Regions from separate parts of the Kurthia populi genome, predicted to be linked through region 1. Evidence: riboswitches for the same ligand, from Rfam matches in the RefSeq annotation. Region 1 holds a riboswitch; each other region holds the start of a gene.

Evidence for each region. Region 1 has a riboswitch for S-adenosylmethionine ahead of ACFSY7_RS01285 (methionine ABC transporter ATP-binding protein). Riboswitches for the same ligand answer to the same signal wherever they lie in the genome.
Region 2: another riboswitch for S-adenosylmethionine. It lies ahead of ACFSY7_RS17765 (methionine biosynthesis PLP-dependent protein); the one in region 1 lies ahead of ACFSY7_RS01285 (methionine ABC transporter ATP-binding protein).
Region 3: another riboswitch for S-adenosylmethionine. It lies ahead of ACFSY7_RS15085 (cyclase family protein); the one in region 1 lies ahead of ACFSY7_RS01285 (methionine ABC transporter ATP-binding protein).
Region 4: another riboswitch for S-adenosylmethionine. It lies ahead of ACFSY7_RS00395 (methionine ABC transporter ATP-binding protein); the one in region 1 lies ahead of ACFSY7_RS01285 (methionine ABC transporter ATP-binding protein).

The regions. Positions count from the first base shown of each region.
Region 1 covers NZ_JBHUOR010000008.1:41,639-49,614, forward strand. The annotation lists gene ACFSY7_RS01280 (methionine ABC transporter permease) at 47-715, opposite strand; gene ACFSY7_RS01285 (methionine ABC transporter ATP-binding protein) at 705-1,730, opposite strand; SAM riboswitch class I at 1,891-1,996, opposite strand; gene ACFSY7_RS01290 (thioredoxin family protein) at 2,052-2,366, opposite strand; gene ACFSY7_RS01295 (toprim domain-containing protein) at 2,380-2,724, opposite strand; gene gcvH (glycine cleavage system protein GcvH) at 2,836-3,216, opposite strand; gene ACFSY7_RS01305 (arsenate reductase family protein) at 3,360-3,716, opposite strand; gene ACFSY7_RS01310 (acyl-CoA dehydrogenase family protein) at 3,907-5,691, opposite strand; gene ACFSY7_RS01315 (acetyl-CoA C-acetyltransferase) at 5,751-6,923, opposite strand; gene ACFSY7_RS01320 (3-hydroxyacyl-CoA dehydrogenase/enoyl-CoA hydratase family protein) at 6,951-7,976, opposite strand, start outside.
Region 2 covers NZ_JBHUOR010000138.1:10,373-18,348, forward strand. The annotation lists gene ACFSY7_RS17745 (YpmS family protein) at 1-349, shown strand, start outside; gene msrA (peptide-methionine (S)-S-oxide reductase MsrA) at 356-892, shown strand; gene msrB (peptide-methionine (R)-S-oxide reductase MsrB) at 882-1,307, shown strand; gene ACFSY7_RS17760 (PLP-dependent transferase) at 1,368-2,549, opposite strand; gene ACFSY7_RS17765 (methionine biosynthesis PLP-dependent protein) at 2,542-3,657, opposite strand; SAM riboswitch class I at 3,734-3,832, opposite strand; gene ACFSY7_RS17770 (SH3 domain-containing protein) at 4,016-5,005, opposite strand; gene ACFSY7_RS17775 (methyl-accepting chemotaxis protein) at 5,125-6,903, opposite strand; gene ACFSY7_RS17780 (YozE family protein) at 6,979-7,224, shown strand; gene deoD (purine-nucleoside phosphorylase) at 7,313-7,976, shown strand, end outside.
Region 3 covers NZ_JBHUOR010000128.1:18,370-26,345, reverse strand. The annotation lists gene ACFSY7_RS15115 (SDR family NAD(P)-dependent oxidoreductase) at 1-553, shown strand, start outside; gene ACFSY7_RS15110 (energy-coupling factor ABC transporter ATP-binding protein) at 547-1,302, shown strand; gene ACFSY7_RS15105 (energy-coupling factor ABC transporter ATP-binding protein) at 1,287-2,114, shown strand; gene ACFSY7_RS15100 (energy-coupling factor transporter transmembrane component T family protein) at 2,062-2,805, shown strand; gene ACFSY7_RS15095 (CHY zinc finger protein) at 2,818-3,135, shown strand; gene ACFSY7_RS15090 (NAD(P)H-dependent flavin oxidoreductase) at 3,132-4,097, shown strand; SAM riboswitch class I at 4,152-4,252, shown strand; gene ACFSY7_RS15085 (cyclase family protein) at 4,335-5,081, shown strand; gene ACFSY7_RS15080 (dicarboxylate/amino acid:cation symporter) at 5,791-7,086, opposite strand; gene ACFSY7_RS15075 (PhaP protein) at 7,333-7,845, opposite strand; gene phaQ (poly-beta-hydroxybutyrate-responsive repressor) at 7,908-7,976, opposite strand, start outside.
Region 4 covers NZ_JBHUOR010000002.1:76,415-84,390, reverse strand. The annotation lists gene ACFSY7_RS00420 (long-chain fatty acid--CoA ligase) at 1-228, opposite strand, end outside; gene ACFSY7_RS00415 (general stress protein) at 449-769, shown strand; gene ACFSY7_RS00410 (L-threonine 3-dehydrogenase) at 940-1,890, opposite strand; gene ACFSY7_RS00405 (MetQ/NlpA family ABC transporter substrate-binding protein) at 2,364-3,197, opposite strand; gene ACFSY7_RS00400 (methionine ABC transporter permease) at 3,210-3,899, opposite strand; gene ACFSY7_RS00395 (methionine ABC transporter ATP-binding protein) at 3,901-4,902, opposite strand; SAM riboswitch class I at 4,989-5,089, opposite strand; gene ACFSY7_RS00390 (carbon-nitrogen family hydrolase) at 5,172-5,963, opposite strand; gene ACFSY7_RS00385 (pyridoxal phosphate-dependent aminotransferase) at 6,068-7,234, shown strand; gene ACFSY7_RS00380 (hypothetical protein) at 7,247-7,549, shown strand; gene ACFSY7_RS00375 (RNA-guided endonuclease TnpB family protein) at 7,676-7,976, opposite strand, start outside.

The sequences.
Region 1 (7,976 bases):
AATCCCCTTTTCCCTCTTATATTTATTTATAGATGACGCAAATGCGTTATCGTTTATCAATTTTTGCTGTAATCAAGTCGCCGATAAATTGGATGATGAAGACGATGACCAAAATAAGCACCGTCGCCACTAATGTCACATCCGTACGGCTACGCTGGAAGCCATCCATGAAGGCTAGATTCCCTAAGCCACCCGCGCCGATAACACCCGCCATTGCTGTGTACCCGACAAGTGCTACCGCCGTTACCGTAATACCTGAAATTAATGCTGGTAACGCCTCTGGAATTAATACCTTTGTAATAATTGTCCATGTTTTCGCACCCATTGAGCGCGCTGCTTCAATCACACCTTTATCAATTTCACGTAAGCCAATTAAAACCATACGCGCATAGAATGGGGCTGCACCAATAATCAGTGCTGGTAACGCTGCATTCGCACCAAGCATTGTGCCTAGTAGGAATTTTGTAAATGGAATTAATAAAATAATTAAAATGATGAACGGGATCGAACGGAAAATGTTCACAACCGCACCTGTTAGCCAGTTTGCTAACTTGTTTGCCCATAACTGATGTGGACTTGTTAGGAATAATACAATCCCTAATACTAAACCAATAATAAACGTTAAGATTGTTGAAATAGCGGTCATGTAAAGTGTTTCTTCTGTAGCTATCCACATTTTTTCCCAATCGACGTTCGGAAATAAATTAGTCAACATCACTAATCACCTCCGATTTGATACCCTTATTTTCTAAATATTGAATCGCAGCTGCGACATCAGCATCTGAACCAGTCAACTGGACGATTAACGTGCCGTACGGGCCACTCTTCGTCGGTGAGATATTACCGTGTACGATATTGACGTCTACCGCAAACTTGCGAATAATTTCTGTAATGACAGGTTGCTCTGTTTGATCGCCTACAAAGAATAATTTAATTAACTGTCCTTCGCGGTAATCCTCTAGCATTTGTGCAACCGATTCTTTTTGACCCGTTGACGTTGCTTGCGTCACGAAACGTTTTGTAATCGGTGCTTGTGGGTTTTGGAATACTTCAAGAACATTCCCTTGCTCAACGACCTTCCCTTTCTCCATGACCGCCACACGATGACAAATCTTACGGATAACGTGCATCTCATGCGTAATCAGCACGATTGTTAAGCCTAATTTTTCATTGATGCTCACAAGTAAGTCTAAAATCGCATCCGTTGTTTCCGGGTCAAGTGCAGAGGTTGCTTCATCACAAAGCAGCACAGTTGGATTATTAGCAAGCGCGCGGGCGATGCCGACACGCTGCTTTTGACCGCCTGATAACTGCGATGGATACGCATCATCACGTCCCTCTAGCCCAACAAGTGCAATCAATTCTTTCACACGCTTTTCACGCGCATCCTTTTTCACTCCCGCAATCTCAAGTGGAAATGCGATGTTCTCCGCTACCGTACGTGACCATAATAAATTGAAATGTTGGAATACCATGCTGATATGATGACGCGCATTGCGTAGTGCATTGCCGCGTGCCTTTGAAATATTGACATCATTGACAAGCACGTCGCCTGATGTCGGCTTTTCTAAGCCGTTAAGTAAACGAATCATCGTACTTTTTCCGGCGCCACTGTATCCGATAATGCCGAAGATTTCTCGATCCTGAATTGTTAAACTCACATTATCGACAGCCGTTAGAGAACCATTCGCTGTTTTGTATTGTTTTGAAACATTATCTAACTGAATCACTGTCATTCCACCTTGTTCTAAAACTTTTGAACTCTCTGATTATTCAAATTCCAACAATTATACTATGCTTTGTCGTCGTCCAATTTAAACTGCTAAAAAAAATAAAACCCTTCTGTTTTTTAGAGCAACAGAAGGGTTTAACGTATCGTGTCAAACCGTTCTCTCATCTCCCAAAGTAATGACTTTGCGTGAATTGGCACCATATCACATACTGCGACGGTTGCCGGGCTTCATAGGGCACTTCCCTCCACCTCTCTAAATAAGAGTAACGACATAAGTTTTTATTTTATTGTTGGTTTCTACTTTAACACTCTGATATTTTTACGTCAATGACTTATTTAAAATTTTTTCATACAAATTTGGTACGGATTGAAATGCGTATACTTTATCGCGCACTTGCCCATTCTCTGAAATTAGTAGACATGGCACACTTTCAATCTCATAATCGTATGCAATTTGTTCCATATAATTTAGATTTGCCTTCCCCATTGGGATTTGTGGCAATACCTGCTCTGTGACGTCCATCATTTTAGACGCTACTGCACATGTGCCGCACATTGGCGTATATAAATAAAAAGCCGTGACGTCATGTTTTGTACGTTCTTGCTCCCATTCTTCGCGAGACCATTCTTTCATTACATGTCATTCCTTATCGTATTAAATAGGCGGGATTCACTTGAAAATCAGCTGCTGCTAGCACGAAAGCTAAATAATTTTGCGGTGTATGCTCGACTTGCTTATACGTTCGTCGCGTGTATAAATGCTCGGCATGAGGAAAATAATGCTGCACGAGCTTTCGCGCTTTCTCACCGGACTCATCCGCATCAAAAAACACATATAAGTCACTGTCCTCATACGGTGCAAGTAGCTCCTCTAGTCGGTCCTCACTTATCGTACCATTCGTACAAATAATTTCGACCACTTCATTTAGTATGGGCAAAATGCGTAGCTTATCTTGCTTTCCTTCAACGATTAACACCTTGTCTGTCACCATTTCTGCCACCTCCACAAGCTTCCCCGTCTTCTACTTTAGTTATACCACAGCGCATGCACTCTACACAAAAAAGAACTACCCCAGTTGAGGTAGCTCTTTGTGATGCTAATATTATTCAGCGATTGCTTCTTGATATTGTTCTGCAGTTAATAAACTTTCAACGTCTGCTTCATTTGCAGGTTCAACAACGACCATCCAAGCTTGCTCGTATGGCGATTCGTTTACTAGCTCTGGAGAATCTTCTAAGTTTTCGTTTACTTCTAGAATTTTACCAGCGATTGGTAAGTATAATTCAGAAACTGTTTTTACAGATTCTACACTACCGAATGATTCGCCAGCACCGATTTCGTCGCCTACTGCTGGTAGTTCAACGAATACGATATCGCCAAGTTCTGATTGTGCAAATTCAGTAATACCGATTACTGCTTTACCATCTTCTAATTTAACCCATTCGTGATCTTCTGTGTAACGTAAATTTGTTGGAACGCTCATTGTTTATTCCCTCCGTTTATGTAATTTCATCTTTATTGTGTCACGTTTTCCGCGTGTTGACAAGGGTAATTCCGAACTTTCTAAAGGTCATACATCTTGTTACAACAGCATTTCAAGCGATTTTTGGTCGTCCATAATGGACACTATTTGTACGCTTCGACAAATTCCTGCTCTTTAAAGCCTAAAGTTACTTTTTTACCGTCCGTAGTGAGAGGACGCTTGATTAACATACCATCTGACGCTAAAAGTGCTAATTGTTCGTCTTCTGACATATCTGCAAGCTTATCTTTCAATCCTAACTCACGATATTTCATGCCAGATGTATTGAAAAATTTCTTCAATGGAAGCCCACTTAGTTCATAAAACTTGCGTAACTCATCCTTCGTCGGTGTGTCTGTCGTAATGTCATATGCCGTAAAGTCGATGCCTTCATCTTTCAACCATTTTGACGCCTTTTTACATGTCGTACATTTTGGATAATGGTAAAACTGAATCGCCATTTTGTATGCGTACCCCCTTCTCGTTTCCTCTATTGTATAGACATTTGAAAGCCTTTGCAAATACGAAAAGAAAAAGGATAGACGCACCCACTGCATCTACCCTTCTCATTATTTACATGGCCTACAGTAATATGGGAGTATTGTGTAGTTGTCTTTCGGGTAAGGCCTCTTACTTCCATACCCGAGTCACTTACACGATGAATTTTTCAGCTGCAATTAATGCTTCTGCCGCTTGGCGTTTTAAGCGAATCGTTTTCTTCGGTGCATAACGACCAAATTTACGAAGTGCTGATAGCATCATACGTTGGTTGTCACCTGATGATGAGTTCACTAGCGTATCACGCGCTTCTGCTAAGATTGTTTCAAAGGCATCTTGGCTGAAGATTTCTGTATACAATAGCTTTTGAGCCGCTTTGTCTGCACCATCGCGGTCAATCGCTTTTTGCGTACGTAATACCGCTGATTCCATCGCGAATAATTGGTTCGCGATATTGGCGATATTCACAAGAATTTCTTGCTCATCTTCTAGCTTGTTACCATATTTAAGCGCTGCTGTCCCTGCCGCAAGTAACGCCACTTTTTTCGCCATTTTCACTAAATATTTTTCTTGTGCTAATGGTTCGTCTGCGATTTCTTCTGGTACCATACCTAAGATTTCTTGCTGCAGTGCTTGCGCTTGCTCAAGAAGCGGTAATTCGCCCTTCATCGCTTTCTTCATAAATGTACCTGGAACGATTAAACGGTTGATTTCGTTTGTTCCTTCGAAAATACGGTTGATACGAGAATCGCGGTAAATACGCTCTACTTCATATTCTGCCATGTAGCCGTAACCACCGTGCAGTTGTACCGCTTCATCCGCTACATAATCAAGTACTTCTGAACCAAAGACTTTGTTGATTGAGCACTCAATCGCATACTCTGCAATCGCTTCTGCAATCTTTTTACCGTCTTTTTTCTCTTCATCACTCATTTGACCCATATTGTCCTCAAAGTACCCAACTGTACGATAAATTAATGATTCAGAGGCATAGATTTGTGCCGCCATATTCGCTAATTTTTCCTTTGTTAAGTTGAATGAAGAAATGGGTGTATTGAATTGCTTACGTTCATTAACGTATTGAATCGTAATATCTAATGCGCGTTTTGACGAGCCAATTGTACCTACGCCTAATTTGTAGCGACCAATATTTAAAATATTGAACGCGATGATGTGGCCGCGACCTACTTCACCAAGTAAGTTTTCTACTGGCACTTCTACGTCCTCTAAAATAAGCGTACGTGTAGAAGATGATTTGATCCCCATTTTCTTCTCTTCCGCACCAGTTGATACGCCTGCAAATTCACGCTCTACGATAAATGCTGTGAATTTTTCACCATCAATTTTCGCGTATACAACGAATACATCCGCAAAGCCTGAGTTTGTAATCCATTGCTTTTCACCATTTAATACATAGTGCGTACCTGCTTCATTTAAGCGCGCAGTCGTTTTCGCACCGAGTGCATCACTACCTGAGCCTGGCTCTGTTAATGCGTATGCCGCGATTAATTCACCCGTTGCAAGCTTCGGTAAATAGCGTGATTTTTGCTCATCATTACCGAATAAGACGATTGGTAAAGACCCAATTCCCACATGTGCGCCGTGTGTAATGGAGAAGCCACCAACAACAGCCATCTTCTCTGTTACAAGAGCAGATGTGATTTTATCAAGCCCTAAGCCATCGTACTCTTCTGGTACGTCTACTGCTAATAGGCCAAGATCACCCGCTTTTTTCAGTAGGTTTACTGAATGCTCGAACTCGTGATTTTCTAAATTTGGGATCAACGGGAAGACATCGTTTTTCACGTAGTCTTCTGTCGTTTTTGCAATCATTTTATGCTCATCTGTGAAATCCTCTGGCGTAAATACGCGGTTAATGTCCACGTCTTCTGTTAAAAAGCTACCACCTTTAATAATGTTTGCTGTATGTTCTGTCATCGTAAATTCCTCCCCGATTTAAATAATTCTCCCCTGTGAAAATAAGCGACAAATACGATTTATAAAACTTCGAAGACGCCCGCAGCACCCATACCGCCGCCGATACACATCGTTACGACACCGTATTTTTTGCCTTGACGTTTCAATTCATGAATCAGCTTTAATGAAAGAATCGAGCCCGTTGCGCCAAGTGGATGACCAAGTGCAATTGCACCGCCATTTACATTGACCTTCTCGATATCAATACCAAGCTCTTTTACGACTTGAATTGATTGCGAAGCAAAGGCTTCGTTGATTTCCCAAAGGTCGATATCCTCGATCTTCAAGCCCGCGATTTCAAGCGCTTTGGGAACCGCAACAATTGGCCCAATCCCCATGATTTCCGGTGGCACCCCTCCGACCGCAAATCCTAAAAATTTCGCTAATGGTGCAATGCCTTGTTCCTCTGCATATTCACGGTCCATTACAAGAACAGCCGCTGCCCCGTCAGACGTTTGTGAAGCATTCCCCGCTGTTACGCTACCCTTTACATTAAAGGCTGGACGTAGCTTCGATAATGTCTCCACTGTCGTTCCTGGACGAATCCCTTCATCCATTTTAAATTCAAAGCGTTTTTCCTGTGGCTTATTGTTGTCATCAACATAGCGCTGTACAACATCCACTGGCACGATTTGCTCGTCGAAACGACCTTCTTTAATCGCACGAATCGCATTTTCATGTGAGCGTACCGCAAAGGCATCTTGCTCCTCGCGAGATACGCTATATTTCACCGCGACATTTTCCGCTGTATGCCCCATGCTTGTGTAGTACTCAGGTGCTTCCTCTGCTAATGTCACATTTGGACGTACGACATGGCCCATCATCGGCACCATTGTCATTGATTCCGTACCACCTGCGATGATGGCTTTTGAATGCCCAAGCATAATACGCTCTGCCGCATTGGCAATCGTTTGTAGCCCTGATGAGCAGAAACGATTGACCGTTTGTGCTGGCGTCGTATCTGGAAGTCCTGCTAGCGCACCGATATTACGCGCTACATTCATGCCTTGCTCCGCTTCTGGCATCGCACAGCCGATAATTAAATCATCAATATCCCCTGTGTAGTTCGCGCGCTTTAGCGTTTCCTTTACGACTAATGCCCCTAAATCATCTGGACGAACTGTTTTTAATGACCCTTTTCCTGCTTTACCGACAGGTGTTCTGGCACCTGCAACAATTACTGCTTCACGCATAAGCGAATCCCCCTTATTATATGAAAACTAATTACGTAACGGTTTACCTTTTAAAAGCATGTGCTGCATACGTTGTTGTGTCGCCGCATTTTGTACGAGGCTAATGAATGCTTCACGCTCTAAATCCAATAAATACTGCTCATCTACAAGCGTGCCGTATGGAACAAGTCCACCTGCTAATACATACGCTAGCTTCTTCGCAATTTCTAAATCGTAAGTCGATGCAAAGCCTGAGTTTTTCAAGCCCTCCGCACCAAGTAGTAACGCCGCATAACCGGTCTCGCCAACTACTGGTACTTTTTCACGTGTAGGTGCTTGGTACCCTTCTGCTACAAGACCGATAACTGCTTGTTTCGCATCATATAGTAAGTGATCTGGATTCACGCTAATGCCGTCCGCAAAGTTAAGGAAGTTATTGTCGCGCGCTTCCTCTGCTGACATCGATGTTTTTGCTGTTGCAATCGTTTCAAACGTTTTGCTCACAATGTTTAATAAATCGATGTTCACGCCTTTTGGTAGGCCTTTTAATTGCTTCATATAAAGCTCCTTGTTACCGCCGCCGCCAGGAATGACCCCAACACCAACTTCGACAAGACCCATATATGTTTCCGCTGACGCTTGGATATGTGCTGCTGCTAAACAAACCTCTGCACCGCCACCAAGTGTCATATTGTACGGAGCTGCAACCACTGGCTTTTTGCTATATTTCATGCGCAGTGTGCCTTGTTGGAAAGCATTCACAACTGCATCTAGCTCAAATGTATTGTCATCTTCCGCTTCCATTAGAATCATCGCTAAGTTCGCGCCAACCGAGAAGTTTTTGCTCTGATTCCCAATCACTAAACCGATAAAGTCATCTGATTGGTCTAATAAATCCAGTGCGTAGTTCAGCATTTGCATTGTATCTAAGCCCAGTGCATTTGATTTTGAAGTGAATTCTAATAAAAGAACACCATCCCCGAAATCAATAACACTTGCGCCAGCATTTTTCTTTAATACGCCGTGTTGCTTTTTGTATAGTGCAAGGTCGATGGCTTTTTCATTACGTGGCAC
Region 2 (7,976 bases), on a different contig from region 1:
CAAAGATATTACATTGACGAGCAAGGTGAGTGTTCTTGGGGCAACCTTACCAGTGACAATGGATTTTGACCCGTCAATTGATGACAAAGGTAATTTAATTTTAAAGCAGACAAGTATTGCTATCGGGCGTCTAGATATTCCTACACAGACGGCATTGAAACTAGTAAAAGACTCAGGGAAACTACCGGATTTTATTACGATTCAACCGAGCGAGAATCAAGCATATATTAATTTGAATGCTATTGAAGTGCCTGTTTCAAAAGGGACGGATGCCTATGTTCGTGCCACAAAATTTGATTTAAATAATGATGAGATTGAGTTAAAAGTAATTATTCCATCGAAGGAGTAGAGAGCGATGACAAAACAAGTTGCAACATTTGCTGGCGGTTGTTTTTGGTGTATGGTGAAGCCATTTGATGAACAACCAGGAATTGAAGCTGTTATTTCAGGGTATACAGGTGGCACAGTTGAAAATCCAACGTATGAACAAGTTTGTTCGGAGACAACAGGGCATTATGAAGCAGTTCAAATAATTTTTGATGATGCTATTTATCCATATGAAAAATTAGTAGAACTTTATTGGAAGCTAATAGACCCAACGGATGCAGGAGGACAGTTTTATGACCGCGGCGGCAGTTATCAAACGTCTATTTTTTACCACGATGATAAACAAAAAGAAATTGCAGAAGCCTCAAGAGATGCATTACAAGCTTCTGGAAAATTTCAGCAGCCAATTGTTGTAAAGATTTTACCTGCAAAGCCTTTTTATGTGGCAGAAGCGTATCATCAACAGTATTATAAAAAAAATCCGATGCATTACGAGCGTTATTCACATGGCTCAGGACGTGTCGCATTTCAACAACAACATTGGGGGAATATTTATGAAAAATAAAGAACAACGTTTAAAAGAGCTGACAGATATGCAATATCATGTAACACAAGAAGAAGGTACAGAGCCACCGTACAGCAATGAATTTGATGAGCATTTTGAGGAAGGTTTGTATGTTGATATTGTATCAGGAGAACCTTTATTTACATCAAAAGAGAAATTCAACTCGGGTTGTGGTTGGCCGGCATTTACAAAACCAATCAATGCATTAACTGAAAATACAGATACACGCTTTGGTATGCTGCGCACGGAAGTACGTAGTAAAGAAGCCGATTCACATTTAGGACATGTGTTTCCGGATGGTCCTGTAGAATCAGGCGGCTTACGTTATTGTATTAATTCAGCAGCACTACGTTTTGTGCCGAAAGCAGAATTAGAACAACAAGGATATGGCGAATATTTGTCTCATTTTGAATAACTATTGTCTCTATAAAAAAACAGGAATCGCTTTGGCGGTTCCTGTTTTTTGTATGAATTTTTATTTTACGGCTGTTGCTTCTACCGCTTTTGCAAATGCTTGTTCAAAGTCTTGGATTAAATCATCCACATTTTCTAAGCCGACAGAGAGGCGTAATAAGCCTTCTGTAATACCACGCTTATCGCGCTCTTCTTTTGGTATTGCTGCATGACTCATTGTGACAGGATAAGAAAGAATGGATTCTACGCCACCTAAACTTACAGCGAAAATAGGGATTTGTACATTTTCAACAAATACTTTTGTAAATTCTTTTGAGGGTAATTCAAAAGAAAGAACTGCACCTGCACTTGTGGCTTGCTTGAAGTGTGTAGTATGCCCTGGATGTGACGTAAGACCAGGGTAGTGAACCGCTGTAACATAGTCACTTTCCTCAAGGAAATGCGCAATTTTCTCAGCAGAGGCGCTTTCTAGCGTTAGGCGAGCATTCAATGTCTTGATGCCTTGAATAAGCGAAAAGGAATCCTGTGCACCTAAAATGGCACCCATTGAATTTTGCATGAAATAAATATCATTGCCGATTTCTTCATCTTTTGTCACAGCAAGACCTGCGATGATATCACTATGTCCACCAAGGAATTTTGTGGCGCTATGAAGAACAACATCTGCACCTAAATCAAGCGGCTTTTGATAAAGTGGGGTCATAAATGTATTATCAACAAATGTTTTTAACTGATATTTTTTAGCAAGGGCGATAACCCCTGATAAATCTGTAATGCCTAATAAAGGATTAGCAGGTGTTTCTGCGTATAATACTTTTGTGTTGTCCTGAATGGCTGCTTCCACTTCAGTTAAGTTAGAGAAGTCTGCAAATGTGTGTGTAATATTGTATTTTGGTAATACTTTCGTGACGAAGCGATATGTTCCACCATATACCTCTGAAGTAATGACAATATGATCGCCTGCATTTAGTGTTAACAGGGCAGAAGCGATTGCGGCGATGCCTGATGAAAACGCGAAGCCGCGTGTACCATGTTCTAATTCAGCAATTGTATTTTCAAGTGCTTGACGAGTAGGGTTGCCTGAACGGCTATAGTCAAATGGCCCAAAGCTATCAAAGTGCTCTTGGTCGAATGTAGAAGATACATAAATCGGTATGTTGACTGCACCTGTCTTAGTCTCGTAATCACCACGTGTAGAAGCGGTAATTAAAGTTGTTTCAAAGTTTTCATTATGATTAGTCATGTGTTGTCACTCCTTCTAATGTTGCGAAAACGCGTTGTAGGTCTGCTGTTAAATCGTCGACATCTTCTAAGCCAACAGAGAAGCGTAAGAGTGAAGCATCTACACCTCGCGCATTACGCTCTTCTTCAGGGATATCTGCGTGTGTTTGTGTTGTTGGGTAGGTGATAAAACTTTCAACGCCGCCAAGGCTCTCAGCGAACGCAATGAGGTCAATTCCTTCTAAAAATGTTGGTACCCACTCAGCTTTTTGTAGGCGGAATGAAATCATGCCACCAAGACCAGCATAAAGGACATCTTTCACTTCTGGCTGTGCAGTTAAAAATTCTACGAGTGCAGTGGCATTTTTCGTATGCTGTTTCATACGTAAATGAAGTGTTTTTAAACCGCGAATTAATAACCAACAGTCAAAGGCACCAAGTGTTGCGCCACTTGCATTATGTTGTAAAAATAGTTGTTCACTTAATTCTTCACCTTTTGCAACAACAAGGCCCGCTAGAACATCATTGTGTCCGCCAATATACTTCGTGGCACTATGTAAAACGATGTCAGCACCAAGCTCGATAGGACGTTGATAGTAGGGTGTTAAAAATGTATTATCGACAATCAACAACAGATTATGTTCATGTGCAAGCACTGCATAATCTTCAATTGAAATTTCTTGCATTAATGGGTTTGTAGGTGTTTCAATAAAAATTGCTTTTGTTTTATCATTGATTAGTGCTGCGACTTCATTGATATCTTTGAATGGATTAAAATGCGCTTTTATATCGTATTGTTGTTCATATTGCTTAGCTAAACGATATGTACCTCCATATAAGTCATCGGGATAGATTATTTCATCTCCCGCTTTAAATAAAGAGAAGACAAGTCCTACAGCAGCCATACCGCTACTACAGGCAAATCCAGCTGTCCCACCTTCTAAATCAGCAATGCCACTTTCTAAAACATCGCGTGTAGGGTTTTTCGTACGTGTATAGTCATAACCTGTTGATTGACCAAGGCCTGGGTGACGATAGGCCGTTGATAAATAAATGGGTGTATTAATTGCACCGGTGCGTTCATCTGAATTATTACCAAGCTGTGCTAATTTTGTTTCGATTGTTGTCATATGTCATCATCCTTTATGAATAAAATAAAAACACCCCGATCTACACAGTAGAAAGGGGCACTTGAAAATACGTCCTTTCTTATCTGTAAGACTATGTCTTCGCGGATGTAGCACCTTCCAATGGGGGTTGCTGAGATGTCAATGGGCCACGTCCCTCAATCTCTCTCGATAAGAAAATCTATTAAGTTAATAAGATATAATCAATTAATGGAATTCTAACACTAATTGACAATTGTGACAATATAAAATCTGAAAAATTACAAAAATCAGAAAAAGAAAACGATTATATGATTATTAGTTTAAAAATTACATAAAAAAAGAACCGCAAAAGCGATTCTTTTAAATAGCGTAGCGCAGATTACTTAACGCTTTTTAATTGGAATACTGTTTTTGTGCCTTTTGTGATTTTCACAACGCCTGTTGTTGGCGCAATATAATACGTTTCATTGCCAACTTTAACTGTAATTGTGTTAGTGAATTTACCAGCTTTTGTTGTCACTGTTTTGTTCACGCCTGTTACTTTATAAGTCATTGAGCCGTTCTTATACGTGTCACCAACTGCGAAAGGATAGTTTAATAATTTCACTGCTTTTTCGCCAGCTTTTTTATAGTAAAGACCTTTATTAGCTACTTCTTTTAAATAAACTGTTGATGTTTTGTTTGTTTTGCTATCGTGCATTGTCCATACCGTATAGCCTGAAGATGTTTTTTTACCTTTGCTAGAAAGGGTTACATTAGAGCCATTATGAGCGTATTTATACGTTTTAGCTGTTTGTAAGTTGTAGCCTTTTTTCGTTGTGTTTGCAGGTGTTGATGGCTTTGTTGTCGTAGCAGGTTTTTTTGCACCAATATAATCTTTATACACATAAGCTGTGCTGTTATTATATTTGATTTTTACCCAACCATCTTTTGTTGTACCATAAGCAGTTACTTTTGTTCCAGGTGTTAATTTACCAAGAATTTTCGATGACACATTGCCTTTTTGGCGAACGTTTGCACCAGGTTGTTGAATATATTTCGTTGATGATTTTGTTGTCGTAGCTGGTGTTTTATCATCTGTAGTTGTTGATACTTTAACGTATTCTTTATAAATATATGCTTTTTTATCATTAAATTTGATTTGAACCCAACCATTTTTGTCAGTTGAATAAACGATTACTTTGTCACCTTTTTTAAGTGCGCCAAGTGAATCGCTTTTTAAATCAGCAGCTTCACGAACAGTGACAGGATTTAAAACTGTACCCGTCATTGTTGTTGCAGTAGTCGTTGCAGCAAAAGATGGTGTTGCAACTGTTAATGTAGAAGCAGTTAGTACTCCTAAAGATAATACGTATTTTGTTAATTTCATGTTAAATCATCTCCTGTTAGGCAATAATACCACTAAAATATGCGAAAGTGTATACTTTCCTATCATTAGTGGAGCAATCTTGTAACAGGACGAGATTCGAAAGAGAAGGTTTCAAAAAACTAAGAAATTTTAAATGCTGCAATTTTTTTTTGAAGTGCATTAGATTGCGTAGATAAATTTTCAACAGCATCATAAATTGCATCTACAGAGCGGGCGCCTTCTTCAGCAGATTGTGCATTCTCCTCAGCTTGCATCGCATTTTCCTCAGCGATTATATTTACCTCAATAAACGCTTGGGTTACATGTTCACTATGATTTTCAAATGTTTCAATTTTTTGAGCCATATCATCAATAATCATAAGTGTTTCATTTGTTTGTGCCACGATAATATCAAGAGAGGACGTCGTTGTATTTGTTAAATTAACACCTTGAATGACTTTCGTAACACCGGTTTCATTTTGTTCAATAATGGTATGGATCTCGCGCTGAATAGCATGAATCATCGTAGCAACTTCATTTGCTGCTTGCTGTGAAGATTCAGCGAGATTTCGCACTTCATCTGCTACTACTGAAAAGCCTTTGCCAGCTTCGCCTGCACGTGCTGCTTCAATTGAAGCATTAAGCGCTAATAAATTCGTTTGATCTGCGATTTCTGTAATTGTTTGAATAATCGATGTGATTTGTGAAGAACGGTCCCCAAGCTTTTGAACGGTGCCAGTTGTGTTCGCGATTGTTTCTTCAATTTCCATCATCATATTTGCCGCATTTTGTACAGAAGCGTAGCCTTCATTGGCGGCTTGAATCATCGCATCTGCAGAAATCTTCATATCATTCGTATCATTCGATAAATGTGTTGCGGCGCTATGGAGCATTTCCATTTTTTGCGCAGCAGCATTCATATTTATAATGGTATTTTCACTACTTTCTGAAATGACGTTTGAAGATTGTGCGATAGATTGAATAATGTCAGCGCTTTGAGCAGCGGATGTTTTTAATTGTGCACCATTTGCTGCGACATCATGTGCCAGTGTATCAATATTTCCAACAAGGTCTGCGATGGACTCAATTAATGAATTAGTGCTCTGACCAATCTGCGCAAATTCATCTCGTGTAGAAATGTGGATACGCTGTGTCAAATCACCACCATTATTTGCCATGTCATCAATTGCTGCTTGAATACGAGCGGTATTTCGCTTAATCGAACGGAATAATAAAAAGCCAGTAATTGATAAGACAATGATTGCGAGTAGCGTTAAGATAAAGAAAATTAATTCTGACAACGTTGTGGAGTTTTCGAGTGTGACTAATTTTTTTGAGCTTTTTTCATTTAATGCATTTTTCATATAATTGATTTGTGTATTAACATTTGTCATCGCTTTTTGTCCAGCACCACGCGATACATATTCCTTAGCAGCTGAAAGGCCTTCTGTTTCACGTATAGCCATTGCGCTGTTTGCAGTGTTCGTATATGTTGTGTAATATGCTAAAATCGTTTCGAGATGTTTTAATTCATTGTTAGAACGGCTAAACTTTTCCTGTAGCTTTTCGACTTGTGTGGTAAACGAGGCGGCTTGCTCATCGTATAATGCACGTTCATTAGTATTGCCAGTAATGATATATGTTTTTTCGAGTGCAGTAATTGCCGCTAATTTGCCAGACAGGCTATTAACCTCGAGCTGTGTTTTTAATGTGTCGCCATTAAATAGTTTTAATTCATCCTTAAGTTTTTCTAAATTATTGTAACTCAATACAAGCATCGCAACGAGTAATAAAGATAAAGCTGCGAATGTCATCACAATTCTCCAGCGAAGAAGAAATAAAGGCCACATTTTTTTAAAAGTAGTATTAAATAGTCCTTTTTTAACCGATGATTTATTTTCTTTTGTGTCTATTATCATAATCGTACCCCCTTGTTAGCTAGGTACAATTATATAGTACAGTCGAATTAGTGTAAAATCTGTATTTTCAAATAAATGAAGAAAGAAGGAGAAATCATGCAACCAAGTTTTTATTTATATGTGTTAACTTTTCGTGGCGCGAGCGATGAATACGGCGTTTTTGCAGAAGCTGCATTTAACGATCATGCTTTTCCAAAACAAGAAATGGACTTTGAAAAAATTTCTTTGTATATTGAAGAATTAGCCGACGATGACTTAAATGCAGCGACATTTGATCACTTATGGGCAATGTATGAAGAGAAATATATAGTGGAATACTGATTATTGTTTGTCAGAGGTCAGACTTTTTAGTACAATCAAAATAGTTATGAAAAGGCTTTCGATAATTAAATGAAATGAGGGAATTTATATGAGTATTCATATTAACGCAAAAGACGGCGAAATCGCTGATATTGTTCTATTACCAGGAGATCCTTTACGCGCTAAATTTATCGCAGAAACATTTTTAGAAAATCCTGTTCAATACAATGACGTTCGAAATATGTTTGGTTACACAGGTACATATAAAGGCCACCGAGTGTCGGTACAAGGCACAGGTATGGGTGTACCATCTATTAGTATTTATGCAACTGAATTACTAAAAGATTATGGTTGTAAAAAATTAATTCGTGTTGGGACAGCAGGTGCTTTAAAACGTGACGTAAAAGTACGTGACGTAGTATTAGCGCAAGGTGCAACAACAGACTCAAAAATGAATGAAATCCAGTTTGGTGGATTAGATTACGCACCAATTGCTGATTTTGATTTATTATTAAAAGCATATAATGCAGGTAAAGAAGCAGGCTTAAACCTACGTGTTGGTAACGTTTATACAGCAGATTTATTCTATGGTGAGAAAAATCCTAATGAATTATTAGCTGATTATGGCGTATTAGCAGTAGAAATGGAAACAGCTGCTCTTTATACATTAGCAGCGAAATATGATGCACAAGCATTATCTGTATTAACTATTTCAGATCATTTAATTACTGGTGAAGCGACTTCTTCAGAAGAACGCCAATCAACGTTTAAAG
Region 3 (7,976 bases), on a different contig from region 1:
AATTAATCACTATACAGATACATTAACGGCAATTATTCATTGTGCAGGAAATACTAAAGATAAACGTGCGACTAATATGACATTAAAAGACTTTAATCATGTTTTTCATGTGCATGTGACGAGTTTTTTCCTTATAACAACCACCTTACAACCGTTATTAAAGCCAATGAGTGACGTGCTTGTTATGACTTCAACAGCTGGTTTATTCGGTTCACGAGGACAATTAAACTATAGCGCAGCAAAGGGCGCTCTAACAATGATGGCCTATACGTTAGCAGCAGAGTGGGAACCAGGAAAAATTCGTGTCAATGCGATTGCCCCTGCTGCTTTAACTGATATGACGCGTCCTGTAATTGCCTACTATAAACAGAAAAGTGAACAGCAACAAATTCCGTTCCCTGATTTTTGGCGTGTGGGATCAGCAGACGATGTAGCCTACTTTGTTAAAAAATTAGTTGCACGGACAGACTTTTTTACGGGCGAAGTGTTTGGCGTGAATGGTGAGAAGTATACACGCTATGCTGCAGACATGGTGAGGTGGTCCCCGTGTTAACCGTTGAAAACACTACATACTATCATACGCCAGGGCATGGTATCGAGAATCTCTGCTTCACCGTTTACGAGCAAGATTGTCTCGTCCTACTCGGAGCGAACGGGAGCGGGAAGTCAACGGTCCTATCGTTACTTGCAGGCCTTTTAACGCCACAATCTGGGAAAATACTGTATGAAGGGAATCCAGTTAAGCCAGGTGAAATCGGGATTGTCTTTCAGCATCCTGATGATCAGTTTATTACGACGTCAGTCATGGATGAAGTTATTTTTGGACTAGAAAATTTACAAGTGCCACGCGAGGAAATGACCGCCCGCGCTTATCAGGCATTAGATGAAGTTGGTATGCGCTGGGCTATAGAACGCCATCCAATGACGCTTTCTGGTGGCGAAAAACAACGTGTTGCATTAGTAGCTGTGCTAGCGATGCGCCCGAAAATTTTACTATTAGATGAAGTGACCGCTATGTTAGATTCCCATGCACGTAGTGATTTTTACACGCTACTAAAAACATTAAAAAAACGCTATACAATTGTTATGACGACGCATATTGTTGAAGAATATTTATTTGCAAATCGCGTTTGTTACTTGCAAAATCATCGTATCGTATTTGATGGAGACTTACCTGCATTTGCAGCACATTATCCGACATACGCAATGCCTTTTATCATTGAATTTCAAAGAACGTGTCATTTACCGATTTGCATTCAAACGTATGAGGAGTGTGTTAAACAAATATGGCCATCACTTTAAAGAATGTTACACTAGAGCGTTCATCACATGTTATTTTACGCGATGCTTCATTTCAATTTTCTGACAATAAATGGACGGCGATAGTAGGAGAAAACGGAGCAGGGAAATCAACGCTATTGCAAGCCATTCAACAATTTATACCGATACAGCAAGGCCATATTCATATAGACGGGAAAATAGGTTTTTTATTCCAACATGCAGATCAACAATTTTTCGAGTCAACGGTTGAGAAAGAATTACGTTTCGCTCCACGTCATTTTGGATGGTCTCGTGAAAAAACAGATGCAAAGATAGCGGAAGTGTTAAATCTTGTACAGCTAGATGCATCTATTTTACCGATGTTGCCTTATCAACTTAGTGGGGGACAAAAAAAGCGGTTAGCACTTGCTCTTGTATTTATGATGGAGCCAACTATTTTGCTAGCAGATGAACCAACAGCTGGACTTGATCCAGTGCAACGCGCACTAGTGCTGTCGATTTTGAAAAAATGGCAACAGCAAGGACATACGATTATTGCGATTACTCATGAATTAACGGATGTGTTAACTTTTGCAGATGATGTTTTGTTGATGGCTAAAGATGAGGCCCCTCAACTGTTTGAAACGGAGCAATTTTTCTTTGAGGTTCCAAAACGAAAAGGAGTTTATTTTCCACCACCTATTGCGATGTTTCACTTAATAGAACAACGCTTACAATCTCCGCTGCCACGCGCACGTTCAATGCCCGCACTCATCCAAATTATGAAAGAGGCGATACCTAATGGAACAAGTTATTCAATATGTAGCACGCACGTCCATTCTACATCGTCTTGATCCACGGACTAAAATAATAGGGTTAAGCTTTCTATTAATCGGTTTCACCCAAATTCACGAGTGGATACAACTTGTTTTTTCGGCATTCGTAGTCGGCTTGTTATATCATTTTGCACAAATCCCTTTTAGCTATGCGCTACATTCAATACGCCCATTACTTCTAATTTTATTGCTGACGTTGCTTTATCATAGTATGTTTTCAGGTATAACCTATTTAGCAGGATTTTTAATGGGCCTACATTATGTCCTTAAGCTTTTAATGATGATTTTAAGTGGTGTTTTATTAACAGCGACTACCAAACCACTTGAGCTTGCACTTGGACTTGAAACAATGTTGCGCCCTCTTGAAAAATGGCGTATTCCTGTTGGCCAATGGGCATTAATGATTGTTCTGGCATTACGCTTTTTCCCATTAATTATCGAAGAATGGGAACGGATTCGTCTAAGTCAACAGGCGAGAGGCATCACAATAAAACGGTTTAGACAACGGTTGTATAGCCCAGTGCAACAAGTGATTCCGCTACTCTTAGCACTCATTACACGAGCAGAACGGTTAAGCATTGCGATTGAAGCACGCGGATTTCGACAGGGGTTTAATCGAACACATTTTCATCTTCTTGCTTTTCAAAAAAAGGATGGTTACTGCATTTTATTTCCAATATTTGTATCAATCATTGTATTATTATTATAAGGAGTGACAATTATGAATCTTCGTGGTCAACTTGTAGATGAGCAAACACGCTGCGTCCACTATCATACAGCAAAGGATATTATCGCTATCAAAATGAAATGTTGTCATACATATTATCCATGCTATCAATGTCATGAGGAGGAAGCAGATCACCCGATTACACGATGGACAAAAATGGAGTGGGATGAAAAGGCAATTCTTTGTGGGCGTTGTCATGAAGAATTGTCGATTGCGACCTATTTAGCACATGATACATGTCCACATTGTCACGCTGCATGGAACCCTCGTTGTGAGGGGCATTACCACTTGTATTTTGAAATGGAGGAATGACGATGAACACACGGATTACAGAGCTTTTTGGAATTCAATTACCGATTATTCAAGGCGGCCTAGCCTATCTGGCCTATGCTGATTTAGCGGCTGCGGTTTCAAATGCGGGCGGATTAGGTCAGGTTACGGCGTTAAGTTTACCTGATCCGGAAGCACTGCGACGTGAAATTAAGCGTACGCGTTCACTGACGGATAAGCCTTTTGGTGTCAATTTTGCGATGGGGATGCACGGAACAGGTTATGAGGCGTTTATACAAGTAGCGATTGACGAGAAAGTGCCGGTTGTATCCATTACAGGTGGAAATCCCGCTACGGTTTTAGCGATGCTAGAAGGAACGGGTATTAAAAAGCTCGTACTTGTGGCGGGTGTGCGCCAAGCACAAAAGGCAGAGGAGCTTGGCGCCGATGCCGTCATCGTCGTAGGTCAAGAAGGCGGCGGCCATTTAGGACGTGATGACTTAGGCACAACGGTCCTTACACCACGCGTCGTTGATTCGGTTTCGATTCCTGTTATTGCTTCAGGTGGTTTAGCGGATGGTCGTGGTCTTGCGGCAGGACTTGCGCTCGGTGCGGAGGGTATTGAAATGGGTACGCGTTTTATTGCTACAAAGGAATGTGTCGATGCTTCGGACTATTACAAGCAACTTTTACTCGATAGCACAGAGCAAAATACTGTCGTCGTTAAACGTTCGATTGGTGGTCCTGCACGTGTTATTCATAATGCTTTTGCGGATGAAATTTTAGCCATTGAGCAACAGACACCGACCTATGAGGCATTAAAGGAACATATTAGCGGGCAAGCGAATCGCCGGTTAATCCATGATGGTGAGGAGAATGGTATGGCCTTTGCTGGACAGGTCATTGGCTTGATCGATGATGTGCCTACTGTGGCGGAATTATTTGCGCGCATCGAAGCGGAATATAAAGCAGTAGTAACGCGTTTTTCAGAAATTTCAAAATAATACTTGCAATTCCTAGCGGATTACTTTAATATAAGTATCAACAACTAAATCACTTTCTTATCAAGAGCGTTGGAGGGACTGGCCCATTGAAGACGCAGCAACAGACATTTTGTACTGTGCTAATTCCTGTAGCATCATTTGCTAAAAGATGAGAAGAGAACGGCATCCCATTTGACACCAACCTCTTCTTATCGAGAAGAGGTTTTTTTGTTACTTAAATCGAAAGGGAGATGAGGTATGACAACCACACAGCAATCGATTCAACAGGCACTATCACTTTTAAAGGAGCGTACATGGGTGGATTTAACGCATAGTTTTAGTGCCGATACCCCCCGCTTTAATGCCTTCTCGCCGCTTGAGAAGAAAACGTTATTCGATTATTCAGCAGGCTTTTTCGCACAACAATTTACCTTTGCAGGACAATATGGCACGCATATTGATGCGCCAGTTCATTTTGTTGAAGGCGGCCGCTATTTAAATGATATTACGTTAAAAGAGCTTGTATTACCGCTCGTTGTCATCGACGTTTCAACAGACGTCGCAAAAAATCCTGATTTTACGATTACCGTACGAGAAATCCTGTCATTTGAGGAACAGTACGGGGAAATCGATAGCGGCTCATTTGTCGCACTACGTACCGACTGGTCAAAGCGCATTGATGATAGCGACACATTTAATAATAAGGATGCAGACGATGTGGCTCATACGCCAGGCTGGTCTGTTGAAGCACTCCGTTTCTTATTTGAAGAGCGCCACATTCGCGCAGTCGGTCATGAAACCTTTGATACGGATTCAAGTGAGGAATTTTATAAAAATAAAGCGCTCAAGGCAGAGCTTTATGTGTTACAGCAAGATGCTTATCAGATTGAGTTGTTGACGAATTTAGATCAATTACCCGCTAAAGGCGCGGTCATATTCAATATCGTCGCAAAACCTGATAAAGCAACAGGATTTCCGGTACGCTCATTTGCGATACTACCGTAGCACTCATTCGTGCAAGACTCATTTGTCACTAAAAAGAGGATGGATTTTTCCATCCTCTTTTTTATTTGCTTCATTTGAAATGAACGAAATCTTCAGGAAGCGGGTTTTGGCTACGACATACTTAAAAATATGTGCCAATTCAGGACAATGGTCCGGTAAAATTTAAAACGTTTACTAACGATACCGCGTAATCTGTCAACAAAAACTGTTATTCCACGCCATCGTCAAAAATTATTATTATTTTCAACGCCCGAAAAAGCGCATTTTACGCTAGAAAGGGGTCTCTAAGGGTTCATTTTGCATAAAAAAGTACCGTTTTAGAGCGCTTGAAATACTACACGAACGAGCATCTCACATTATTTATTCAAAAAACGACAATCTGTACTGTGTAGCTCATTTATGCAGCTTGCTATGTGTGGAAACGTCCCTTTTATGCCTTAAAATACATAAAACACCCCCGCTAGAGGCGCTAAATATGCCTGTTTTTACAAATGACTTGTACAAACTAATAGTAGTTATCTACTTAGCTTTAGTAATTCTATATGTTTTTTCGTCATTCAATCAAATGCTTATTACATTTATAGGTGCATACACATATGAATGACACTTATTAAAAAATATGTCGTAGCCAAAAACCGCTCCTTGGGCATCTGACAATTTTTTGCGAACAAAAAAATGGTCCTGCAATGTTTGCAAGCCCATTTATAACTTAAGCATGTTCGTGACGCAAGCGCTTTTCTTCTTTTAATTCAGCGACGAGGACATCATGCTGTTTCGGATCGTATTCGTTTTCCCATTTCGCAACAACAACGGTTGCTACCGAGTTACCGATAATATTTGTAATGGCACGTGCTTCTGACATGAAGCGGTCAACACCAATTAAAAGGGCAATCCCTGCGACTGGAATCATTGGGAATGCGGCAAGTGTTGCAGCAAGAGTAATAAAGCCAGAGCCGGTTACACCAGCAGCCCCTTTAGAAGTCACCATTAAAATCAGTAGTAAATAAAGTTGTTGCCAAATGGATAGATGCACATCATATACTTGTGCGATAAACATTGCGGCCATTGATAAATAAATGGCGGTACCATCTAAGTTAAACGAATAACCTGTTGGTACAACAAGACCGACAACTTGTTTTGAACAGCCGAAGCGTTCTAATTTTTTCATAATGAGTGGTAGGGCAGATTCAGATGAAGAAGTCCCTAAAACAATTAATAATTCATTTTTAATATAGCTCAGGAATTTGAAAATATTGACGTTTGCGGCATATCGTAATACGAGACCTAAAATGACGATAACGAATAATGCCATTGTAATGTATACGCCAAGCATTAATTTTCCTAAGTTCCATAATGAACCCATACCGAAGTTGCCGATTGTATAGGCCATTGCACCAAATGCAGCAAGTGGTGAGAATTTCATTACCATCCCAACAATTTTGAAGAAAATTTGAGAGGCTTGCTCGCATAATGTAATAACTTGTTTCACTGGATCACCGATAGAAGCGGCTGCAAGGCCGAAGAATACCGCACAGACAAGCACTGGTAGTAACTCACCGTTCGCAATTGCTCCAAAGAAGTTTTCTGGTAACACACTCATAACGAATGCTTGAATACCATGATCTTGATTTGCAGCAGCCTTTGTATATTCACTAATATCTGCACCACTTGATTTAAGTGCATCTGTATTAACACCAACACCTGGTTTAATAATATGGACTACGATAAAGCCAATAGCAAGTGAAATCGTGGACATCACTTCGAAATAAATAAGTGCCTTTAAGCCGATACTGCCGACTTTTTTCATATCACCCATGCTACCAATACCCGTCACTACTGTTAGGAAGATAATTGGTGCAATAAGCATTTTGATCAATTTAATAAAGATATCTGCTAAAATTTTTAGCTGTGCGCCAAAACTTGGAAAAATCGCCCCTACGATAATCCCTAGGATAATGGCCAGCACCACTTGAACCGTTAAGTTACGTAAGTTGACTCTTTTCATACGTACACCCCTTTGTATGTAGTTAATAAAACGCTTACAAGACCTAATGTAGTACGAATTTCTGTGCTTGTGAATATTGTGGTCATAATGGTTTTTTTGGTCTTTTTGGTCTTTTGACTTTTCTGACAATGAAATATCTTCTCAAACGACAAAAAACCGCGATAAAGAATAGAATCTACTCTTTATCGCGGTTATATAATAGATGGAAATAAAAAGAGCCTGTACCATAACAGACTCTTACATTCATTATTTTACAACTGGAACGGCAGGAATTGAATCAAGTAAAGACTTGTGATTTTCTTTTAGTTTCGCTGTTAAATCTTCAATGTTTGCTAATGCTTTTTGGCGCTCTGATTTTTGCTCAGAAAGCGTTGTGTTGATTGCTTTTTCCCATTCTGTTTGCGCATTACGGATGTAATCCACGACAGCGTGGTTCGGTTTCCAAGATAATTCTTGCGCTTGCTCTGTTGCTTCTTTTAACGTGTCGATCCACGTAGACAATTGTGCAGACTGTGCAGGTGTTGTGAATGCTTCAAATGAAGAAGTCACTTGTTTTTGCCAATCTTTAATCGCTTGGTTTGATTTTTCTTCGACATTCTTATAAGAAGTAAGTGCTTGATCGAATGCTGATTTTTGTGCAGCGAATGCTTCTACTGCGCGTTTTTCTGCATCTTCTTGCACCGTATTGATTGCCTTTACACTGTTTAACCAGTTGTCCCAAATAAGATCTACGCTTTTTGTTAATAGTTCGTTTGCCATGTTAAATTTCCTCCCTAATAGTGGTCATGTTTTTTTAAAGCATGAGCGGGGAGTCTTGGCTGCTAGTCGTTGATGTCATCCGCTTCATCCGTCTTTTTACTAGCTGGCGTGCTAGGGAAAAGGAACGGATT
Region 4 (7,976 bases), on a different contig from region 1:
AGCTTCTAAGTGGCGATGCTGATTCCACGCAAAGCTCCCTACCTTCATCCCTTTTGTCATCCCTATTTTTTCTAATGCTGACGCCAACTTACGTGTACGAGTCGCGAAATCTTTATACGTTAAGCGGTGAATCTTGTCCGCTGATGTACGTGATACGATTTCTTTATGCGGAAAGTACGTCTCGACCCGTTTTACAAAACCATTTAATACTAGTTGTGTATCCATCATCGTTAACCATCCCCCTAAGCATTGTTGTCAAGATTACCAAATCCTGTATAAAATAGTGTATAAAATTATTCGTTAAAAATCCAGAATTTTTAGAAAATATTTTATTTTTATAGAATTTTAATTAACTTATAGAGAAAATTTACGTTTTTTCTTTTGAGCCGTTTATCTTACGTTATAAAACGGGAACAAAAAACTATAGCAAGACAAAGGAGAGGTTTTTATGATGAATTATTTTGTTGTTGAAAATGCTGTACGTTTAAAGAATCAAGTTGATTTATTATTGAAAGAAGGCTTTGAACGAGACCAAATTTATGTTTTTTCACGGTATGAGGATCGCGCTGATGATATCGCCAAAGCATTACATATTTCACAGGTTGGCGTAGCCGAACAAGGTGTTATGAACAGTGTTAAAAATTTATTTACGTCCCGAGAATCTGAACTACGAACACAGCTCATGTCACTTGGCGTTACCGATGAGCAGGCAAACGCACTCGATGTACATTTGGATGCGGGGAAATTAGTCGTTGTGGCGACAAAATAAACAGTACTTTTAAGCAATCAAAAGAGGCTTTGACATACGCATAAAAACAACCGTTCATAATGAGCATAAGAAAAACCGGAATCGCGCTGTAGCGCGGTTCCGGTTTTTCGTTGCGAACACTAAAAAAGGAAAATGACGTGTTTTGTCCCAGCCTCTTTTTCAATTTATCGTTATGAAGCTGTGCGATATAATTTACGGCGTAATTTTTCAAGCATATCGACTGTCATTTTATCTAAATCATAGGCTGCTTTAAAGCCCCATTCCGCTTTTGCAGCACTATCATCTAAAGAATTTGGCCAACTATCTGCAATTGCCTGACGCGCTGGGTCGACATCGTAGTCCATCGTGAAGTTTGGCATTACTTTTTGAATTGATGCGGCGATTTGCTCTGGTGTAAAGCTCATCGCTGTAATATTGAATGCATTACGGTGAACGAGTGTGTTACTATCTGCTTCCATTAAATCAACAATCGCTTGCAGTGCATCTGGCATATACATCATATCCATATACGTACCTTCCGCAATATAAGATGTATAGTGACCTTTCTCTACAGCTTGATAATAAATGTCGACTGCATAATCTGTCGTACCACCACCCGGAGGCGTCACATTTGAAATTAAGCCTGGGAAACGGACACCGCGCGTATCCACGCCGAAATGCGTGTAATAGTAATCACATAGTAATTCACCCGCTACTTTATTGACGCCATACATCGTCGTTGGACGTTGTAGCGTATCTTGCGGTGTATTGTCCTTTGGTGTTGATGGACCAAATGCGCCGATTGAGCTTGGTGTGAAGAATTGTAGGTTTAATTTACGAGCCGTTTCAAGAGCGTTCATTAAGCCACCCATATTTAAGTTCCAGGCAAATACTGGATCTTTTTCAGCAGTGGCAGAAAGAAGAGCAGCCATATGCATTAATGTATCTGCGCCAAAAGCGTTTGCGATGTCATACATGCGTTCAGCATCCATGACATCAAGCACTTCAAATGGCCCCGAAGAGCTTACCGGTTTGCGAATATCTGTCGCAAGAACATTTTCTGTCCCATACTCCACACGCAACTTCTCTACTAGCTCTGAACCGATTTGACCACAAGCACCTGTTATCATGATTTTCTTCATTTCTTTTCCTCCTCTTACAGCTTACAAATGTATTTTCAGAAAACACATATATAAAATAAAAACAAATGTATTTTCTAGATGTACAAAAATATCTTTACAAACGCTGTTTTATCAATGTTTTTTGTTTTTTATATTATATAATGTATTCTTTAAGAAAACAATATTTGTATTCTCAAAAAACACATATTTTAAAAGACATAAGCATTTAGACGTAAAATAATTTAGTTTTAAAGGTAGGTAAATAGCATAGCATACATTAAGAAAACGCTTTCCTTTGGCAGGTATCCAACGTCACACTTTAGACATATTTTCATTTTTTACAAAAAAACGAGGCTGGGACATACGTATAAAAACAACCGTTCATATGAGCATAAGAAAAACCGGAACCGCGCTACAGCGCAGTTCCGGTTTTTCGTTGCGAACGCTAAAAAAGAAAATGACATGTTTTGTCCCAGCCATGCTTGTACTACATGTTATTTCTTTTTCATCCAGTCTGGTTTACCAAAGCCTTTAAATTCTGTATCGATTGTTTTTTCGAAATCTGCTGATTCAACTACGGCTTTAATATCTTTTGATAACTGTGAATTCTCGTCTGCCTCGCGTACTGCGACAACATTACGGAATTGATCTGGCATATCTTCTAAAAATACCGCATCTTCTAAGTTTAAGTTGGCTGCTAATGCGAAGTTTCCTGGGACACCCGCTAAATCAGATGTTTCGATTGCGCGTGGTAAGCCAGCCGCTTCGATTTCTTTAAACTCAAAGTTTTTCGGATTTTTCGTAATATCTTTTGTTGACGCGACTAATGGATCTACATCGTCGCTAATTTCGATTAAGCCTTGTTCTTTTAATGATTTCAGCGTACGTGCTAAGTTTGATGGGTCATTTGCAATTGAGATTTTAGCGCCTTCTGGTAATTCATCAATCGTTTTATATTTTTCAGAAAAGAAGCCCATTGGAGCTGTTGGCACGATAATTAATGCTTTTAATTTTGTATCATTTTCTTTATTGAAGTTTTCTAAGTATACAGAGTGCTGGAATAGGTTGGCATCAATATCGCCGTTATCTAATGCATTGTTTGGTTGGATATAATCACTGAATTCTTTTAATGTTACTTTGTAGCCTTTCTCCTCAAGACCTGGAACAATGGCCTTTTTCAGCATATCGCTATATGGACCGGCTGTTGCACCGATTGTAATTTCTTTTGATGTTGTTTCCTTGTCTGTATCTTTCGCGTCACCGCTACCACACGCCGCAAGTGCTGCGGTCACAATAACTAACAAAACTGCTACTAACCACTTTTTCATATTCAAATCCCCCTATTTTCTATTCACTTTTTTTGCTATCGTATCGCCCAAGATTTGTACAGCCTGAACGAGAATAACTAAAATAACAATCGTCGCAATCATAATCGTATCGTCATAGCGATAGTAACCGAAGCGAATCGCTAAGTCTCCGACACCACCGCCGCCGATTGTACCTGCCATCGCAGAGTACGCAATCAAGCTAATGATTGTCATCGTAATGCCTTGAATAATCCCTGATTTTGCTTCTGGTAATAATACTTCCTTGATGATTAACCAAGGAGAGGCACCTGCTGCGATTGCCGCTTCGATAACCCCCTTACTAATTTCTTTTAATGATGTTTCGACAAGTCGTGCGAAAAATGGAATGGCCGCAACAGATAACGAAACACTCACAGCGAGTGGACCTGTTGTGTCACCAATAAGCACTTTAGTTAACGGAATAAGTGCGACTAATAAAATAATGTATGGAATCGAGCGCACAAAGTTAATTACAAAACTTAACACATTATTGACGATGCGATTTACCTTTTTGCCGGAGTTACGTACGGCGAAAAACCCATGACTTGTGATGAATAATAATAAGCCAAGTGGCAACCCAATAACGAGTACGACTACTAATGAAATGCCGACCATTAATAGCGTTTGGCCAAAGGATGTCCAAATGTCTGGGAGCATCGATGTAAAATGAGCGAAATCAAACATATTACTGCACCTCCACTGTTACACCGCGAGATTCCATATACGTGATGGCGCGGTTAATATCTTGTCCGTCACCGATTAATTCCATGATGAAGATGCCGAGTGGACGCTCTTGTATGTACTCAATCGTACCGTGAAGGAAATTTCCTCGTACTTCAAATTGCTGTAGCATATCGGAAATAATTCCTTGCCCTGCGGTATCGCCCTTAAATAATACTTTGACGATAGTGCCATTAAATGTATGCATAATTTCTGATGGAATATCAAAGGACACAACACTGCCGATAAATTCCTGCGTTAATGGATTTGTTGGATTGGCAAAAATATCGTACACACTGCCATGCTCGACAACACGTCCGTTTTGCATAATTGCCATGCGGTCACAAATCTCTTTGACTACTTCCATCTCATGCGTAATTAAGACAATGGTGATACCAAGCTCACGATTAATTTTTTTCAATAATTTTAAAATGGCTGTCGTTGTCGTCGGGTCGAGTGCGGATGTGGCTTCATCACATAATAAAATCGTTGGTTCGTTCGCTAACGCTCTTGCGATACCTACACGTTGCTTTTGACCACCTGATAGCTGACCGGGAAAAACGTCCTTCTTATCAGACAGCCCAACCATTGTGAGTAGTTCCTTAATGCGCGCTTCGCGTTTGTCTTTTGCGACATTCGCAGCCTTTAATGAAAACTCAATATTTTCACCGACTGTCTTTTGGTCAATCAAGTGGAAATGCTGAAAAATCATACCGATTTTTAGGCGTGCCTGCCGTAGTTCTTTACCTGATAGTGTCATTAAATTTTGGCCATCAACTAAAATCTCACCATCTGTTGGCTGCTCCAATAAATTGATGCAACGTAATAATGAACTCTTCCCGGCACCAGAATATCCGACTATTCCGAATATTTCGCCGTCATTAATTGTAAGATTGACATTATCTACACCGATAACTTCTTTTTTCTTTGCTCGATATACTTTTGAGACATTGTTTATTTCAATCATGCGCATACCTCTTATTCTTGTAAAATTACTTTTTCAGAAAACAAAAAAGCGCCTTTCCTCTGAAAGACGCTTTCTATTATAAACGTTATTTATCTTTCAGAAATACATTCTGTAGGAATTAGCACCTTCCCATAATGGGGGTTGCTGGACATCATCGGGCCTATCCCTCCGTCGCTCTTGATAAATCCTAGTTATTTAGTTGTTTTTATGATTATGTCATCAATAGTATTTCTTTTTACGTCCATTGTCAATATATTTTCAGAAAAAAATTAATTTTTCAAAATATCTTGATATAGCTCTGGGCGACGGTCATCATACACGGGAATTTTTTTACGTACCTCGTCGACCTTATCAAAATCAACATCGACAATCGCTAGCTCTTCCTCTGCATCACCCGTCCATAACACTTCCCCCCATGGTTCAATCACCATTGAGTTGCCGTTAAAGTTTTCCGGCTTATGACTTGTACGATTTACCGCAACGATAAAGCATTGATTTTCAATCGCACGCGCTTGTAATAATGTTTTCCAATGATCAATGCGAGGTGTTGGCCACTGTGCCGAAACGAAAATGACCTTCGCACCGTTTAGCGCATGGAGGCGTAGCCATTCTGGAAAACGAATATCATAGCAAATGACACCCGCCGCATCTAAGTCACCTAATTTGAAATTATTTTGTCCTGAGCCCGCTGCTAAATATAAATGCTCATCCATCAAGCGGAATAAATGTGCTTTGTCGTATTCACCAACCTGCTCACCGTCTTTATTAAACACAAGCATCGTATTATAAAATTTGTCGCCTTTTTTCGTCGAAACAGAGCCACCAACGATATGAATGCCTAACTCCTTCGCAAGCTCACTTAAAAATTTCTTTGCGCGCTCACCATTTGGATCTGCTAGCTCGTCTAATTTTTTCAGTGCATAGCTTGAATTCCACATCTCTGGTAAAACAACGAGCTCTGCACCTTTTGCGTGTGCTTCGCGTACTAATTCATTTACGCGTGCATAGTTTTTTTCTACATCGCCTGTTGCGACTTTAAATTGAATACAGCCTAATTTCATCACGACACCACCTATAGACATTTTTCTGAAAAAGGTCTACTATGAGAATAATTTTCAGAATATTTCTTTCTATTATACAATAGATTATTTTTGGAGGCACCTACATGAAATTATCAAAAAAGATGCAACAACTTCCTGAGCAATTTTTCGCGAAGCTATCAAAAAATGTGGCAGAAGCAGTGGCAGAAGGACGCGATGTCATTAACTTAGGACAAGGGAACCCAGACCGTCCAACACCAACACATATTATTGAGGCGATGCAACAAGCAACCGCTGACCCTAGCATGCACAAATATTCACCATTTCGTGGTACAGTAGAGTTTAAAGAGGCAATCGCCACATTTTATAAACGTGAATACGATGTCGATATTGACCCTAATACGGAAGTCGCCATTTTATTCGGTGCCAAAGCAGGCTTAGTGGAATTGCCAATGGTTATGCTAGATGACGGTGATACGATGCTATTACCTGATCCAGGGTACCCTGATTATTTATCCGGTGTAGCACTAGCCAATATCCAATTTGAAACGATGCCACTAACGGCTGACAATCAGTTTTTACCGGACTACAATGCATTAACTCCGGCACAAAAACAGGCTGCAAAGCTTTTGTATATCAACTATCCAAACAATCCTACAGGCGCTGTTGCAACACCCGAATTTTTCGCTGAAACCGTCGCATTAGCCAAGGAGCATGATATTGCAGTGATGCATGATTTCGCCTATGGTTCACTTGGCTATGATGGCATTCGTCCACCAAGCTTCCTGCAAACCGCGGGCGCTAAAGAGATCGGTGTTGAATTTTATACGCTATCAAAAACGTATAATATGGCCGGCTGGCGCGTTGGCTTTGCAGTCGGAAATCGCGACATGATTGCTGGCTTAAATCTTATTCAGGACCATCTCTATTGCAGTCTATTCCCTGCTATTCAGCATGCCGGTGCCGTGGCGCTAACCTCCTCACAGCAATGTGTGACAGAGCAGCTAGCGATTTATGAATCGCGTCGTCATGCTTTAAAAGAGGCTGCCGCAAAAATCGGCTGGGATATTACCATTCCGGCTGGTAGCTTCTTTGCATGGCTACCTGTGCCAAATGGTATGACAAGCGAGGAATTTGCGGATGTACTGCTTGCTAAAGCCAATGTTGCCGTTGCTGCTGGTAATGGCTTTGGTGAGCACGGCGAGGGCTATGTTCGCGTCGGTTTACTCGTTGATGAGGCCCGTATTCACGAAGCAATGGAGCGCATCGCCACACTTAATCTATTCGCTTAAGAGGTGACACTTGTGGTTATCATTTCATTAATTATTAGTGCCTTTGTTGGCTTTATAAGCATTGCGACACAGCGCTATGTTCTAAACCAGCTTGGCAATCAAGATAAAAAGAAAGTCGTTTTCATTTATGGTTTTGGCACAACGCTTGGTGTCTTTTTAGCATTCATGGTCATGCTACGCCTGAAATTACCGGTAAATTCATTTTTTGAATTTATCATTCAAATTTTACTCGTGGCCGTTATCGCCATTGTTGCCGGTAAAATTATGTACGCTGTTTCACCAAAGGCGTATAAGGACATTAAAGCTAAGGATTGAACTACCCCCACTTAGCCGTTCTTCGAACGTTGCTTGAAGTGGGAGATTCCTACGAACAGTGCTTGCTTGTTTCCAGTTGCTCGAAACAGCGGCTTCACTTTTTTTAGTAGGCTATCCCCGTCGTTCCTACGGTTGTTGCTTTAAAAGTCTCAACCCTTCGATTAAGATATTCTTACTTGCATTAATATCTCGGTCTAGTGTCGTATCACAAGATGGACAAGTCCACTCACGAATATCCAATGTTTTCTTGCCATCTCGATGACCACAGGCATGACAAATTTGGCTCGATGGGAAGAATCTGTCGATTTCAACAATTTTTCTACCGAACCATTTCGCCTTATACATCAGTTTTTGTACAAAAGAAGACCATGACACATCACTAATCGCTTTCGCTAACTTACGATTTTTCAACATGCCTTTTGTGTTC